4 regions of the Kitasatospora sp. NPDC001539 genome follow, and region 2 is predicted to be linked to each of the others. Evidence: riboswitches for the same ligand, from Rfam matches in the RefSeq annotation. Region 2 holds a riboswitch; each other region holds the start of a gene.

Region 1 (4,068 bases), on a different contig from region 2:
GTCCCCGGTTGTGAGAGAGGTGTGTGCGCGGCGTCATGGAACGGGCGGCGGCCGGGTGCGAGGGCGGCGTCTCGCCGTGCCGGGCGGGCCCGGAGCGGCCGTCCGGGCGGGGCCCGGCCGGTGTGCCGGCGTGCCGCCGTGCCGCCGTGCCGGCGGTCGTCGGCGCGCGACCGACGTCCGGCCGCGCACCGGCAGGCGCCCTCCCGAGCTTCCCCCCGGCGGCGGCCGCTGCCCGCTCTTGCCGAAGGTTCGCCCGCTTCCGCCCACGGGAAGTCGGCCCGGCCGACTTCCCGTGCCGGCGCGCCTTCTCCCCGCTTCCCCGGCGCCGTTCGCGTCGCGGGTGCTCCGCTCCTCCTGCGCTTCCTCCTGCGCTTCCTCCTGCGCTTCCTCCTGCGCTTCCTCCTGCGCTCCTCCTCGGCTACTGCTCCGACTCCGACCTCGGCCAGGTGCGGAGGCTCGTGGTCAGGGTGGTGACGAGGCGGTCATGGGTGGTGGTGAGGTCTTCGGCGCGCTGGAAGGCGCCGGTGATGGAGAGCGAGGCGAAGCCGTGGGCGAGCGAGCGGAAGGTGCGGGCGGCGTGGATGGCCTCGGCGCCGTCGAGCCCGTAGGAGCGGAGGACGGCGAGGATGACGCCGATGAGGCGGGCGGCCGCGCGGGTCAGGTCGTCGTCGGGCCGGGGCGCCTGGGGCAGGGCGGTGTAGCGGTGGGGGTGTTCGGTGGCGTAGGCCTGGTAGGCGCGCAGGACGGCGGCGACGGCGTCGTCGCCGCTGCGGCCGACCGCGGCGTCGGCGAGCCGGCCGGCCAACTCCTCGGTGACCCGGACGGCGAGCAGCCGGCGCAGTTCGGTGAGGCCGCCGCTGACGTGCTTGTACAGGGAGGGGGTGGCGACTCCCGCGCGGGCGGCGACGGAGGCCAGGGTGAGGGCCTCGGTGCCCTGCTCGTCGATGAGGGCGAGGGCGTGGTCGACGACCTGCTCCGGGGTCAGTCCTACTCGGGGCATGGGTTCGGGTTCTCCGTACGGACGCGGGCCGGCGGCTTCGGGCGGTTCCAGGCGGTTCCGGGCGACTTCAGGCGAGTTCGCCGAGGAAGGGCAGCAGGGCGTCCGCGACGGCCTGCGGGTTGTCGGCCATCGGGTAGTGGCCGGACCCCTCGATCATCACCTTCCGGCTGCCGAGCGCGGCGGCCTGCCGGTCGGCGACGGCCGCCGGGTCCGGGAAGTCGGGGTCCTTGCTGCCCATCAGGACGAGCGAGGGGCAGCGGACGGCCGCGCACCAGCCGATCGGCGCGGAGTCCCCGGTGACGTGCCCGCGGGTGGCGGTCCTGCGCCCCGGGGTGCGCAGGGCGGCGACGAGGCCGTCCACGTACGCGTCGAGGTCGGCGGGCCGGGGGCCGGGGAAGGCCATCCTGCGCAGGTAGAGGCCCCAGGCGGCGGGCCAGTGGACCAGTGCGGTGCCCATCACGGCCATCACGCCCCGCATGAGGGCGTTGGACCGGTGCTCCACGAAGGAGTCGATGAGCGCGATCCCGGCGACCCGCTGGGGTGCGTCCCCGGCGACCTTGACGGCCGTGGCACCGGTGTAGGACTGCCCGACCAGGACGGCCCGTTCGATGCCGAGGTGGTCCAGCAGGGCGAGGACGTCGGTGGCGATGGCGGCCGGGCTGTAGTCCTCCCACACGATCGAGGACTCGCCGAAGCCGCGCAGGTCCATGGTGATGACCCGGTGCCCGGCCGCCGTGAGCAGCGGGTGCAGGTGCCGGTAGGCCCGACGGCTGTCGAGCATGCCGGGGAGCAGGACGACGGGGGCGCCGTCGCCCTGCCGGGTGTCGTCGAAGGCGATCCGGCCGCCGGGGACGTCGAGGTACTGGGTGCTCGGGGTGCTGGTGCCGTTCACGGTGGTCCTCCACGGTGTGTGCTGCCGATAGCCAAAAAGCTACGGCTAATAGCCTTAGCCGTCAAGGGTCGCCGCCCCGCCCTTCGTCCCCGTGTCGGACCGGGAGGGGGCTCAGACCCCTTCGACCCGGAACGGGTCGTGCTCGGCCAGCAGCTTCTCCAGCCGCGCCTGGTCGACCCGGGCGACGGTGTCCGCGGACTCCTGCCGGTCCCGGATGACTTTGGCCAGCGTGAACGCGGAGGTGACGGTGTAGAGGAAGCCGATCCCGAGGAACGCCCGGGTCCACGCCCCGACGGGCAGGTAGGCGATCCCGGCGGCGAGGGCCACGCCGGAGACGGCGAAGGAGAGGACGGCCTGGGCGTAGTAGGCGGCCGTGGTGCGGGTCTGCATCGGTGCGGTCATGGCGACAGGATGCGACGGCATCGAAGGGTCGCACATGAGTAGGAGTACTCAGATGAACCCGGGTGAATGACGGGTCGTTCGTTGACGTCCGATCACCTGGACCCCGGTCGTCCCGGGCGGATGGCTTGGAATCAGAGCCTCCTAGGATTAACGTTTGATAACGCAGCGCGGTCGTCAACGCCGTACCCAAGACGGCACCGTGCGCCGTCGCCTAATCCCACCGGCCGGCCTCCGGGCAGGCCAGGGAGCCGGGGAACCACGTTTCCCTGGGGTGAATCGGCGGGGCCCAGGCCCGGCCGTAGGAGACCTTCCTGCTCCGAACCCGTCAGCTAACCCGGTAGGCGCGAAGGAAGGAAAGGAGCGCGCCTCCGTGGCGTCGACGCACACCCCGGCACACCCGGCCGGCCCCGCAGCCGGTACCCAGCTCCTCGACCACCCCGGCCCGGACGGCACCGAGTCCCTCGGCACCGACGGGTTCGCCCCGGAGGCCGAGGCCAACCGCCACCGGATGCCGCGTCAGACCCGCGGGGCCTCCCCGCTCCTCGGCGTCACCGCCGTCGCCGCCACCCTGGGCGCCACCGGCTTCGCCTCCGCCACCCCGGCCGCCGCGCCCGCCGTCGCGGCCCCGGACGAGACGCCGGTCACCCTCGCCGCCGACCCCGGCCTCGCGCTCGCCGCCCGCATCCAGCAGCAGGCCGACAGCCAGCGCACCGCCGCCGAGGAGAGCGCCCGCCTGCAGGCCGCCCAGGAGGCCGAGGCCAAGGCCGCCGCCAAGGAGGCCGACGCCAAGCGTGCCGCCGAGGAGGCCGAGCGCGCCAAGGCCGCCGCCCTCACCCTGCCGGTGAAGGACTACAACCTCTCCGCCCACTACGGCCAGAGCGCCCGCTACTGGGCCCACCTGCACACCGGCCTGGACTTCGCGGCCGACACCGGCACCCCCGTGTACGCGGTCGGCCAGGGCACCATCACCTCGGCGGGCTGGTCCGGCGCGTACGGCTACCGGATCGTCGAGACCCTGCCCGACGGCACCGAGATCTGGTACTGCCACCTCTCGTCGATCATCAAGGGCTCCGGCAAGGTCGCCCCCGGCGACCAGATCGGCAAGGTCGGCGCGACCGGCAACGTGACCGGCCCGCACCTGCACCTGGAGGTCCGCCCGGACGGCGGCGCGCCGGTCGACCCGGAGACCTGGCTCGAGCAGCGCGGCCTCACCCCGTAACGAACCCCCCGGGCCCGCCGCGGCCTCCGGGCCGCCGGGTCGCCGGGTCGCCGGGTCTCCGGGGGCCGCCACGACCTCTACGGGCTCTGCGGGCAGGCCCCGGGTGCGCCCCGGGGCCTGGCCGCGCGTCCACCCCACTCGTCGACGGCCGGGCCGGTCGGTCCACCACCGGCCGGGCCGGTCACTCCGGCGGCCGGACTGCTCACTCCGCCGGCAACTGCGCCAGGTAGGCGTCGATCTCCTCCGGCCCCGGTTCCGGCGCGAGCTCGGGGAACTCCTCGACCAGCAGCCGCGGCAGCCCGGGCACCGTCCACTCCCCGAACAGGTCGAGCGCCACCTCGGCCGCCGCCGCCTCGAACCGGCCGAAGTCCCCGGCCAGTTCGTCCGGCATCGGCCGACCCAGCGCGGTCAGCTCGGCCAGGTTGCGGTAGCTGCGCCGCATCAGACCCTGCTCCAGCAGCCGCCGCGCACCATCGGTGGCCATGCCGACGGACAGCACCCGGCCCGGCCCCCAGCCCTGCTCGTCGGGTTCGTCCAGCCAGCCGGCCGGCACCA
Region 2 (3,795 bases):
CCCCAGCAGCAGGGCCGCGATCTCGGCCCGGGTGTAGATGAGCGCCGGGCCGTCCGGGAAGCGCGAGTTGCGCATCGCCACGTCGCCGCCGGGCAGGGCCGCGAACTCGACGCAGTTGCCCTGGGAGTTGCTGTGCCGGCTCTTCTGCCAGACCACCCCCTCGAGGTCGGCGGCGGCCATCCCGTTGTAGGCGCGGGCAGAGCCGCGCGTGTCGTGCGAGTCATGCGAGTCGTGCATAGAAGTCTCCCGAAGAGCTCCGGAGTTGTCGTCCAGCGCGGCGCCCCGGCACCGCCGAACGAACGGACCGGCCCCGTACCGGTCCGGCACAACGCCTCACTTGACGCGATGATAGCCGCAGTGCACGTGCATCAGCACGGGACATTGCAGGTGCACGAGCCTTTTTGCCGGCCGCCCGAAGTCTTCACGGACCCTTCTCCTGACGGTACGTAAACGGACATAGCCGAGTGAATCGGCGAGGCGCCGATAACCGGCCGTGAGCGGCCCTCCGCTGAATGTTGATCTTCGAACGCCCGGAGTCGCGCGCTCGTGACGCTCCGTCAGATGACGCCAGGGCTGTGAGACATCTCACGCGCTCCACGCGCAACGCGATCGCCCACCGGACGCGTCAGGGCAACGGCGAACGGACTTCCGGAGGTTGGGAGAGGAATGCCCGGATTGTCGCCATACCGCCCGAACCGGTACGGCGGGGACACGACCCGCGCACCACGACCACTCCAAACCCGTACGGCAGCCGACTGCAGGCCTGACGGGCGGATGTCCTACGATCTCCGGCATGAGCACCGCAGCCATCCCGGGCGCGCCACTGCCCGTCCGCACTCCAGGCTCCCGTGCGCGGGGGCGCCACCGCCGCCCTGAGCGCCCCGAGATCCCCACCGGCTCGCCGGCCCTGGTGCTCGCCGTGCCCGCGACCGCCGGGCCCGAGTCCCGTTCGGTCGTCGAGGAACTGCTCTCGATCGTCCGCAGCGAGCACACCGGCGTCCAGGCCGCGGTCGGCTACCTCCCGGCCGACGGCGCCGAGGGCGGGGACGACCGTACGGTCGCCGAGCTGTTGGCGGCGGCCGCCGAGGCGGGCCTGCCGACGCCCGTCGTGGTGCCGCTGGTCCCGGGGCCGCACGGCTTCCTGGCCGGCCTGCAGGCCGTCGCCGCCGAGTACGGCGCGACCGTCACCGACGCACTGGGCCCGCACCCGCTGCTGGCCGAGGCCGTGCACGTGCGGCTCTCCGAGGCGGGCCTGGCCCGGGCCGACCGGGCCCGGCTGTTCGCCATCGCGACCGCTGCGGACGGCGTGGTGCTGACCACCGTCGGCGGCGAGGAGGCGGCCGCCGCGGCCGGGATCACCGGCGTGCTGCTGGCCGCCCGGCTGGCCGTCCCGGTGGTGGCCGCCGCGCTCGACGTACCGGGCTCGGTCGCCGGGGCCGTCAACCACCTCAAGGAGACCGGCTCCCAGCGCCCGGCGCTGGCCCCGCTGGTGATCGGCCCCGAGGCGGACTCCGAGCTGCTCGCCGCGGCCGCCGAGGAGACCGGCTGCCCGTCGGCCGCGCCGCTGGGTGCCTACCCGACCGTCGGCCAGCTGATCGCCTCCACCTACCTGGCCGCGCTGCCGGCGCCCTCCGCGGAGGAGCTGGCCCGGGCCGAGGAGGAGGCCGCGGCCGAGGAGGGCTCCCGCGGCGCCCACGCGGCCGCCCAGGGGCCCCTGGAGGCCTGACGGACGGCCTTCAGGCCCGCCGGCAGCCGCCGGTGGCCACTTCCCGCGCACCGTAGGTCCGAAGGGCCCGGAACGACTCCGTTCCGGGCCCTTCGGCGTGCCAGGCCCGGCCGCGATTGCCCGGCTCCCTCACGAGCCCGCCCGATTGTCCCGGTACGGGAATGACGGGAGTTAGGCGACAGATGACGCACGATGTCCGTTCTGTCGGCTTTTCCGCGCCGGAATACCGGATGCCGTTCCGGCCCTCCATCGACCGCCGCCGGCCGCCGCGCGACGTTCTCCGCCGGGGATTCCGACACTCCGTCACCGGATTCCTGAGGCGGAGACAATTTCCGGAATGCGCAAGTGGATTATCCGGAAACGATCATTTGCGATCATGGTTAGTGTCCAATTTGACCGTTTCCCCTAAACCGTGATGCACCTCACAGATATTTGCAGTTTGAACTTAAGTCTGCTTAACGTGCTCCCCGTTCGTGACCCCACGGACCCAGTTCATCCGCGACGCCGAGTCCTGCCGTCGGATGTCCTGGCAAGCGCGAAAACGCACCACGGCAGGAGCGGGGGAACCACAGGTAAGTCGCCCCGGGCCGTTCCTCGGAATGGTCCAGGGCTAGGGGTGAAGCCGCGCCCACAGCGCGGCCGGGCAACTCCGGCCCGAATCCGACAGCTCACCTCGCAGGCGTGGGAGAGGACCGCGTCTTCATGCTGCCCACCAACGGCACCCGCCTGTCCGGCCGTACCCGTCGCGTGATCGCCGCCCTCGGCGTCGCGGGCGTCGGCCTCACCATCCCCTGCCTCACCACCGGCACCGCCAACGCCGCCTCCGTCGCGACCTGGGACAAGGTCGCCCAGTGCGAGAGCGGCGGCAACTGGAGCATCAACACCGGCAACGGCTTCTACGGCGGCCTGCAGTTCACCTCCAGCACCTGGGCCGCCTTCGGCGGCACCTCGTACGCCCCGCAGGCCAACCTGGCCACCAAGGACCAGCAGATCGCCGTCGCCGAGAAGGTCCTCGCCTCGCAGGGCCCCGGCGCCTGGCCCGTCTGCTCCGTCCAGGCCGGTCTGACCAAGGGCGGCGCCCCGGCCGCCGTCGACACCTCGGCCGGCACCGCGGCCAAGCCCGCCGCCAAGCCCGCGCAGAGCCAGGCTCCGGCCGCGAAGCCGGCCCAGCCGGCCGCGCCCGCCCCGTCGCAGGCGCAGCCCTCCGACGACTCCGCCAAGGGCACCTGGGCGCAGAAGCGCCAGACCCACGCGCAGAGCGGCGACTACACCGTCGTCGCGGGCGACTGGCTGTCGTCGATCGCCGACAAGCACAAGGTCCAGGGCGGCTGGCAGCGCCTGTACGAGCTCAACCGCAGCACCCTGACCGACGGCCCGGACACCATCTACCCGGGCCAGCACCTGACCTTCGGTGACGGCGACCAGTCCCAGGCAGACCAGTCCTCCACCTCCGGCTCGGACTTCAACTGGTTCAACCGCTCCCAGAAGGCCGGTCAGGCCGCGAACGGCGGTGCCGTGAACGCCCAGCCGACCGCCCAGGCCTCGAAGCCGGCCGCCCCGGCGCAGACCCAGGCCCCGGCCGCCACCGGCAGCATGGCGGCCGCGGTGTCCTTCGCCGAGTCCCAGGTCGGCCAGGCCTACGTCTACGGCGGCACCGGCAACGGCGGCTGGGACTGCTCCGGCCTCACCCAGGCCGCGCTGCGCGCCGCGGGCATCAGCATCCCGCGCGTCGCCGCCGACCAGGCCGCCGCCAGCACCCACGTCTCGCTGGACAGCCTGCAGCCGGGCGACCTGCTCTTCTGGTCGAACAACGGCCAGGACTCCGGCGTGTACCACGTCGCGATCTACGTCGGCAGCGGCAAGTACGTCGAGGCCGCCAACCCGAGCGCGGGCGTCCGCGAGCAGACCGTCGCCAACTGGGCCCCGGACTTCGCCGGCCGGGTCTGAGACGACGGTCCACGGCCGATGGCAGACCGCTGACGGCTGACGAGGCTCGACTCCTGCCAGCCGCCGGCCCCGTGCCGCAGCGCCGCCGTCCGGCCACGACCCTCCGCAGCCCCCGGGAGCTC
Region 3 (4,068 bases), on a different contig from region 2:
GGCATCGACCCGTCCGTCCAGCTGATGCTGTCCTCCGACCCGTCCGGGTACCTGGAGAAGGCCTCCAGCGTCCAGCAGGCCAGCACCAGCCAGACCGAGGCGCTCAAGGGCCTGCTCGACCAGCAGCGCCGGCTGGACCAGGAGAAGGCCGAGGCCGCCGCCGTGCTGGCCTCGCTGGACTCCACCACCAAGGACCTCAACCAGGCCAAGGCGGACGTCAACCAGAAGCTGAAGGCCGCCCAGGACCTGCTGAACTCGCTCAGCGCCGCCGACCGCGCCGCGCTGAGGGCCCAGCAGCAGCAGGACGACCGCGCCTCGCGCGGCAGTGCCCGGGTCGACCTCAGCAGCCTGCCGCCGGCCAGCGGCTACGCGGCCGTGGCCGTGGCCAAGGCGATGAGCAAGCAGGGCTCGCCGTACGTCTGGGGCTCCACCGGCCCGAACACCTTCGACTGCTCGGGCCTGATGGTCTGGTCGTACGCCCAGGCCGGCGTCTCGCTGCCGCGCACCTCGCAGGAGCAGGGCAACGTCGGCACCCGGGTGCCCTCGCTGGACCAGGCCCAGCCGGGCGACCTGGTGATCTACGGCAGCGACCGGCACCACGTCGGGATGTACATCGGCAACGGCATGGTGGTCCACGCGCCGCACACCGGTGACGTGGTGAAGGTGATGAAGGCCGACGCGATGCCGATCAACACGATCCGCCGGGTCTGACGGCCCGACACGCCCGAGGGGCCGCGCTCCGGCCCTGTGATCCGCGCCACCCCCGACCGGGGTGGCGCTTCGGGTTCACCCGCCCTTCGGCCGGTTGTTTGAGGTTTGATCAGCTTTCCGTGCGGCGGCGATCACCAACGGTCATTTTCACAAGGGGACATGGGTCATCTTCTGGATTTTTTCTGACAAGGATTTGAACGGATCACGGTTCAGTTACTAGGGTCGTGCCCCGAACCACCGCACTGTCGATCACCCAGCCCGGGTGGCGGCGGTGGTTACCGCCGAGTTCGCGAAGCAGCGGGGCAGCTCGAAACGACTGTCCGACAGGGGAGCCCAGCAGTCCGGGGCGCTGTGGAGCGGAGCCGGGGAACCACGTTCCTCCGGGGTGAATCGGCGCCAGGTCGGCCGGTACCGCGGCCGTGAGGCGTCGTAGGGCATGCTTCCGGCCCGAACCCGTCAGCTCACCCGGTAGGCGGACGTAGGAAGAAGGAGTCCGCCTTCGTGGCGTCCCATCGCCGTCCCAAGCCCGCCAGCCGCGCCCGGGTCTCGATCATGACCGGTGTCGCCGCGGCGGCCGTCGCCCTCTCCGCGCAGTCCGGCGCGCACGCCGACCCGCAGCCGACCAAGGACCAGGTCAAGGAGCAGGTCGACCAGCTCAACGAGCAGGCCGAGCAGGCGACCGAGAAGTACAACGCCGCGCAGGAGAAGCAGCAGGCGCTGGAGAAGCAGGTCTCCGGCCTGCAGGACCAGGTGGCCCGGCAGCAGGCCCAGGTGACCGACCTCCAGGGCGGCCTCGCCGAGATCGCCGGGGAGCAGTACCGCAACGGCGGCATATCCCCGACCGTCCAGCTGATGCTCTCCTCCAGCCCGGACAACTTCCTCAACCAGGCCGGCGCGCTGAACCAGGCCGGGGACACCCAGAAGAACCAGCTGAAGGAACTCCAGGCGCAGCAGCGCAAGCTCGACCAGGACCGCAGCGAGGCCCAGAGCAAGCTCACCGAGCTGGAGTCCACCACCCAGCAGCTGAAGGCCTCCAAGGACGAGGTCCAGAACAAGCTGAAGGCCGCACAGGACCTGCTCAACACCCTGACCGAGCAGGAGCGCCAGGCGATCCGCCAGGCCGAGGAGAAGGCCGCCGCCGACGCCAAGGCCCAGGCCGACGCCGCCGCGAAGGCCGCCCAGCAGCAGGCCGCCTCCGACCGCGCCTCGCGCGACAGCGGCCGCACCGACATCGGCTCCGGGAGTTCCTCCTCGCCGGTCGTCAAGCCGGCCGCGCCCGGTAGCTCGCACGGTGCCGCCGCGCTGTCCGCCGCCGCCTCCAAGGTCGGCAGCCCGTACGTCTGGGGCGCCACCGGCCCGAGCTCCTTCGACTGCTCCGGTCTGATGGTCTGGGCGTTCAACCAGGTCGGCGTGTCGCTGCCGCGCACCTCGCAGGAGCAGGCCGGCGCCGGCACCCGGATCGGCTCCGACATCTCCCAGGCCCAGCCCGGCGACCTGCTGATCTTCTACAGCGACGCCCACCACGTCGGCATCTACGCGGGCAACGGCCAGGTGCTGCACGCGCCGAAGCCGGGCGCCTCGGTCCGCTACGAGGCGGTCTCCAACATGCCGCTGGCCTCCATCGTGCGGGTCTGATCCGTCCGAAGGCCTCCGCAGGCCCGGTCCTCCCACTCGGAGGGCCGGGCCTGCGGCTTTGCGGGCGGCTCGGGCTGATGTCCGATTAGGGGGCGAATATTCGGGTCCGGAGGGGTTTGGACTCGCTTGCCCGGACTCGCTAACGTCTGCCACCGGACTCCCGCTCGACGGCCGCCCACCGGGGTGCGGCCGCGGGGCCGCGCTGCAGATCGGAGCCGCCGCCGCCATGTCCGTGCACCGCCGTTCCCACCTGCTCGCCCGCGCCCTGGTGCTGACCGCGGCCGCCACCACGGCCCTCGGTGTGGCGACCGGCGGCAGCGCCCAGGCTGCTCCCGGTGCGCCGGACGCGCCCGACCGCAAGGACGTCAAGGCCCAGGTCGAGCAGCTGTACGACGAGGCCGAGCAGGCGTCCGAGAAGTACAACGCCGCGCAGGAGGCCCAGAAGCGGCTGCAGAGCGAGACCACGGCCCTCCAGGCGGAGGTCGCCGCCGCCCAGGACCAGCTCAACGAGCTGCGCGGGGACCTCGCGACGGTGGCCGGGGCCGAGTACCGCGGCGGCGGGATGAGCCAGACCGCCCAGCTGATGCTCTCCAGCGACCCGGAGTCCTACCTCGCCCGCGCCCGCACCCTCGGCCAGGCCGCCGAGCGGCAGCAGGAGACCCTCCACGAGCTGGTCACCCGTCAGCGCCGGCTCGACCAGCGCCGCGCCGAGACCGCGGGCAAGCTCGCCGAACTGGACCAGGCCCGGCGCTCCCTGGCCGAGAACAAGCAGCAGATCCAGCAGCGGCTGGCCGCGGCGCAGAAGCTGCTCAACGGCCTCGGCGCCGCCGAGCGGGCCCGGATGGTCGTCCAGGACGCCAAGGACGCCGAGCAGCGCGCCACCCGCGGCACCGACCGGCTGGACCTCGGCGCCACGCCGCCGGCCTCCGAGCGCGGGGCGGCCGCACTGGCCGCCGCGGTGCGGATGATCGGCTCGCCGTACGTCTACGGATCCACCGGGCCCCGCGCCTTCGACTGCTCCGGTCTGATGTACTACAGCTGGCGGCAGGCCGGAGTGACCCTGCCGCGCACCTCGCAGGCCCAGGCGTACGCCGGGCAGCGGATCAGCCTCTCCGAGGCGCGACCGGGAGACCTGGTGATCTTCTACCGGGACATGCACCACGTCGGGATGTACGCCGGCGGCGGGGTGATGGTGCACGCCCCGTACCCGGGCGCCAAGGTGCGGTACGAGAGCGTCACCACGATGCCGGTCTCCGGGGTGGTACGGCTCTGAGCACGACCCCCTCCGGCCCGGACGACCACCCTCCGATAGGCCCGGCCCGCTGCGTCCTGTCCCGGCGCGCTGCGCTGCTGCTGGCGGCCGGCGGGCTGGCCCAGCTGTCGCTGCCGCCCGCCGCGCCGGCAGCCCCGGCCGGGCGGCCGGCGGACCGGGAGGCCGAGGTGGCCGGCCTGCTGGCCGAGCGGGCGGGCTCGCTGCCCGCCCGGTCCGGGCTCGCGGGGGCCGAGGCGGTCTACCGCGACCTGGTCCTCTCCCCGGGCGACGGGCCGGACCGATCGACCGCCACCGCCCAGCTGGCGGTGCGGATCGCCGGGTACGACGAGTACCCGGTGGTGTACCCGCGCCGGATCGAGCTGGTCCGCGCCGCGGGCCGCTGGCGGGTCGAGCGGGAGGAAGCCGCGGGCGGGCCCCCGGCGCCGTGGGACCTCGGCGAGGTCCGCACC
Region 4 (4,068 bases), on a different contig from region 2:
GCGCGGGAACGCGCCGCGGCCGGCGTACTCGGCGGCGTCGTCGAGGATCTCCTCGATGCGCAGCAGCTGGTTGTACTTGGCGACGCGCTCGGAGCGGGCCGGGGCGCCGGTCTTGATCTGGCCGCAGTTGGTGGCGACGGCGAGGTCGGCGATGGTGACGTCCTCGGTCTCGCCGGAGCGGTGCGACATCATGCAGCGGTAGCCGTTGCGCTGGGCCAGCTCGACGGCGTCCAGGGTCTCGGTCAGCGAACCGATCTGGTTGACCTTCACCAGCAGCGCGTTGGCGGTGCCGGTCTCGATGCCCTTGGCCAGGCGCTGCGGGTTGGTGACGAACAGGTCGTCGCCGACCAGCTGGACCTTGTCGCCCAGCTTGACGGTCATGGCCTTCCAGCCGTCCCAGTCCGACTCGTCCAGCGGGTCCTCGATGGAGACCAGCGGGTAGGCGGCGACCAGCTCGGCGTAGTACTCGATGAGCTCGGCGGCCGACAGGGCCTTGCCCTCGAACTGGTAGGCGCCGTCCTGGTAGAACTCGGAGGCGGCGACGTCCAGGGCCAGCGCGATGTCGCGGCCGGGCACGTAGCCGGCCTTCTGGATGGCCTCGGTGATCAGGTCCAGGGCCTCGCGGTTGCTGTCCAGGTTCGGGGCGAAGCCGCCCTCGTCGCCGAGGCCGGTGGACAGGCCGCGCTCCTTCAGCACGCCCTTGAGGGTGTGGTAGACCTCGACGCCCCAGCGGACGGCCTCGGAGAAGGACTCCGCGCCGATCGGGGCGATCATGAACTCCTGGATGTCGACGTTGGAGTCCGCGTGCGAGCCGCCGTTGAGGATGTTCATCATCGGGACGGGCAGGACGTGCGCGTTCGGGCCGCCCAGGTAGCGGAACAGCGGCAGGTCGCTGGCCTCGGAGGCGGCGTGGGCGACGGCCAGCGAGACGCCCAGGATGGCGTTGGCGCCGAGCGAGGACTTGTCCGGGGTGGCGTCCAGGTCCAGCATGGCCTGGTCGATCAGGCGCTGCTCGGTGGCGTCGTAGCCGACGAGCTCGGGGCCGATCTGCTCGATGACGGCCAGGACGGCCTTCTCGACGCCCTTGCCGAAGTAGCGGTTCTTGTCGCCGTCGCGCAGCTCCAGCGCCTCGAAGGCACCGGTCGAGGCACCCGACGGGACAGCGGCACGACCCGTGCTGCCGTCGTCGAGGCCGACCTCGACCTCGACCGTGGGGTTGCCGCGCGAGTCGAGGATCTCACGGGCTACGACGACATCGATGGACGGCACGAGGCATCTCCTTGCGGAAGCTGGTCCGGCTGACGGTGGTGATGTCGGCGGGACGATTGCGGAGTCGTTACGACCAGAGCCTAACCGCCCGGGCTCCCGGGGCCACGCTGGCCTCGGCCCCGTCTCAACGTGTGGCCCTGCTACCCCCCGGTAGTTCACCTGCTTGTCCCAGCTTGTCCCCCGGGCGCGGACGGACCCGGACCGGCACGGACGGACCCGGACAGAACCGGACGGAAGCGGACGAGGGGGCCGACCCGTCGGCCGGCCCCCTCGTCGGTCCTCAGCCGAGGTGCAGGACCTGGCCGGGCATGATCAGGTCCGGGTCGCCGCCGACGGTGGAGCGGTTGCCGTCGTACAGCGCCTGCCAGCCGCCGGTCACGCCCTGGGCGGCGGCGATGGTCGACAGGGTGTCACCGGAGCGCACGGTGTAGTCGTGGCCGGCCGGGGCGGTCGGGGCCGACTGCTCGGCGCGCGGGGCGGCGTGCTTGGGGGTGTACTGCTGGACCGGCTGCTCGGCCGGCTTCTCGGCCTGCCGGGGCGCGGCGTGCTTGGGCGCGTACGGCTGGACCGGCTTCTGGGCCGGCTTCGCGGCCGGAGCGGGAGCCTGCGTCCTGGGCGCCTGCTGCGGGGCGGACCGGGGCTTGGCGTCCGACGAGGTGTCGACGGCGGCCGGGGCGCCGCCCTTGGTCAGGCCCGCCTTCTGCGAGCAGACCGGCCAGGCGCCCGGGCCCTGGGAGGCCAGCACCTTCTCGGCGACCGAGATCTGCTGGGCCTTGCTGGCCTGGTTGGCCTGCGGGGCGTAGGCGGTGCCGCCGTAGGCCTTCCACGTGCTGGAGGTGAACTGCAGCCCGCCGTAGAAGCCGTTGCCGGTGTTGATGCTCCAGTTGCCGCCGCTCTCGCACTGGGCGACGGAGTCCCAGGTGGAGGCCGGGGCGGCGGAGGCACCGGTGGCGGTGAGGAGCGGCAGCGCAAGTCCGACGCCGGCCACACCGGCCACGGCGACGGCCTTCTCGGCCTGGGTGCGACGACGGTGACGGCCGGTTCCAACGAACAGCATGAAGGTCCCTCTCCGCACGCCTGCGAGGTGAGCTGTCGGGTTCGGACCGGGGAGGTGGCCCGGCCGCCGTGCGCGGAGACGTTCCCGCTCGGGCGGCTTCACCCCAAGCCGTGGGGACGGCAACAAACCTGGTTCCCCCGCCCCTGCCCAGGGTTCTGGTCGGTTTCCCGTGACGCGGCGGGCAGGATTCGGCGTTCCGCGCACGAGGTCCGCAGCTGCGAACTCCAGGGAGATTAGACAGATCCTCAGACCGATCACAAGCTCATATCGTCGACATCACACGGAAATCACGGCAGGTGACCAATCGCCTACCAACGGCACCTGTTTGTCCGGTTTGATGGGCGTTCATACGGTGCCTGAGGGCCGCGGGACGACCATCCGTCAGCGTGTCGGAGCCTCAGGAACCGGGTCCGGAGACGTCGCCTCGGGACTGAATTCGACCGGAAGTTCGCGCAGCCCACGCATGATCAGGCCACCCCGCCAGCGCAGATTCTCCGGACTCTCGGCAAGCCTGAGATCGGGCAGCCGCGACAGCAGCGTGGCCAGGGCGGAGCGCCCTTCGAGCCGGGCCAGCGGGGCGCCGATGCAGTAGTGGATGCCGTGCCCGAACCCCAGGTGGGGATTGTCCGTCCGGGCCAGGTCCAGGGTGTTCTCGTCCGCGAACCGGGCCGGGTCGCGGTCGGCCGCCGCCAGCACCACCAGCACCGGATCGCCGACCGGGATCTCCACCCCGCCGATGCTCAGCGGGCTCGTCGCGAACCGCCAGGTCGCCAGCTCCACCGGCCCGTCGTAGCGCAGGAGTTCCTCGATCCCGGTCTCCAGCAGGGCGGTCTCCCCACGCGCCACCGACTCCTGCAGCAGCGCCCGCTGGCCCGGGTTGCGCAGCAGCGCGTACGTCCCGTTGCCGATCAGGTTGATGGTCGTCTCGAACCCCGCGAAGATCAGCACGAAGCACATCGCGGCGGCCTCGTTCTCCGTCAGGTGCTCGCCGTGGTCGCTGGCCCGGATGAGACCGGAGATCAGGTCGTCCCCGAGGTCGGCGCGCTTGCGGTGGATGAGGTCAACCAGGTAGGCGCGGATGCGCTTGACCGCCCGGCCCACGCCCCCGCGCTGCCCGCCGTGGTGGCGGATCATCATGCCCGCCCAGTCCCGGAGGTCGTCCTGGTCCTCGGCCGGGACGCCCAGCATGTCGCAGATCGCGTAGATGGGGAGCGGGAAGGCGAACTCGTGGATCAGGTCGGCCGAGCCGCGCTGCGCGAAGCCGTCGATCAGCCGGTCGGTGAGCTGCTGCACCCGCGGCTCGAACTCGGCCACCCGGCGCGGGGTGAACGCCTTGGACACCAGGCGGCGCAGCCGGGTGTGGTCCGGCGGGTCGATGTTCAGCAGGTGGGTCATCAGGTCCGCCTGCCGCTCCCCCGGGATGCCCACCCGACCGGTGCGGTGCGCCTGCCCGCTGTGGTGCGCCGGGTTCTTCGACAGCCGGCTGTCCGCGAGCGCCTGCCGGGCGTCCGCGTACCGCGTCACCAGCCAGGCGTCCACACCGCTCGGCAGGGTGGTGCGGTGCACCGGGGCGTGCTCGCGCAGCCAGGCGTACGCGGGGTACGGATCGGCGGCGAACTCCCAGGTGAAGAGCTGCGGGGCGGGCTGGGCGGCGTCGGGCTGAGCAGGCATGGGTCGACCGTAACCGCTGCCCCGGGCGCGTCCGGCCCACCGGCGGCCGTCGAGGGCGTCCGGACCGGTCG

The links. Region 2 has a riboswitch for cyclic di-AMP ahead of ABT247_RS32215 (transglycosylase family protein). Riboswitches for the same ligand answer to the same signal wherever they lie in the genome.
Region 1: linked by a shared signal. The riboswitch ahead of ABT247_RS15945 (M23 family metallopeptidase) and the one ahead of ABT247_RS32215 (transglycosylase family protein) in region 2 are both predicted to bind cyclic di-AMP.
Region 3: linked by a shared signal. The riboswitch ahead of ABT247_RS19645 (C40 family peptidase) and the one ahead of ABT247_RS32215 (transglycosylase family protein) in region 2 are both predicted to bind cyclic di-AMP.
Region 4: linked by a shared signal. The riboswitch ahead of ABT247_RS25560 (transglycosylase family protein) and the one ahead of ABT247_RS32215 (transglycosylase family protein) in region 2 are both predicted to bind cyclic di-AMP.

Annotation. Positions count from the first base shown of each region.
Region 1 is NZ_JBEPAK010000086.1:20,995-25,062, forward strand. Features, by position in the region: gene ABT247_RS15930 (TetR/AcrR family transcriptional regulator) at 419-1,000, opposite strand; gene ABT247_RS15935 (alpha/beta fold hydrolase) at 1,068-1,892, opposite strand; gene ABT247_RS15940 (YiaA/YiaB family inner membrane protein) at 2,004-2,294, opposite strand; cyclic di-AMP (ydaO/yuaA leader) riboswitch at 2,493-2,652, shown strand; gene ABT247_RS15945 (M23 family metallopeptidase) at 2,665-3,513, shown strand; gene ABT247_RS15950 (hypothetical protein) at 3,716-4,068, opposite strand, start outside.
Region 2 is NZ_JBEPAK010000389.1:14-3,808, reverse strand. Features, by position in the region: gene ABT247_RS32225 (DUF397 domain-containing protein) at 1-237, opposite strand, end outside; gene ABT247_RS32220 (hypothetical protein) at 794-1,726, shown strand; cyclic di-AMP (ydaO/yuaA leader) riboswitch at 2,251-2,421, shown strand; gene ABT247_RS32215 (transglycosylase family protein) at 2,408-3,673, shown strand.
Region 3 is NZ_JBEPAK010000121.1:2,317-6,384, forward strand. Features, by position in the region: gene ABT247_RS19640 (C40 family peptidase) at 1-711, shown strand, start outside; cyclic di-AMP (ydaO/yuaA leader) riboswitch at 1,049-1,202, shown strand; gene ABT247_RS19645 (C40 family peptidase) at 1,213-2,346, shown strand; gene ABT247_RS19650 (C40 family peptidase) at 2,573-3,619, shown strand; gene ABT247_RS19655 (hypothetical protein) at 3,787-4,068, shown strand, end outside.
Region 4 is NZ_JBEPAK010000203.1:1,842-5,909, reverse strand. Features, by position in the region: gene eno (phosphopyruvate hydratase) at 1-1,269, opposite strand, end outside; gene ABT247_RS25560 (transglycosylase family protein) at 1,550-2,326, opposite strand; cyclic di-AMP (ydaO/yuaA leader) riboswitch at 2,328-2,497, opposite strand; gene ABT247_RS25555 (cytochrome P450 family protein) at 2,708-3,997, opposite strand.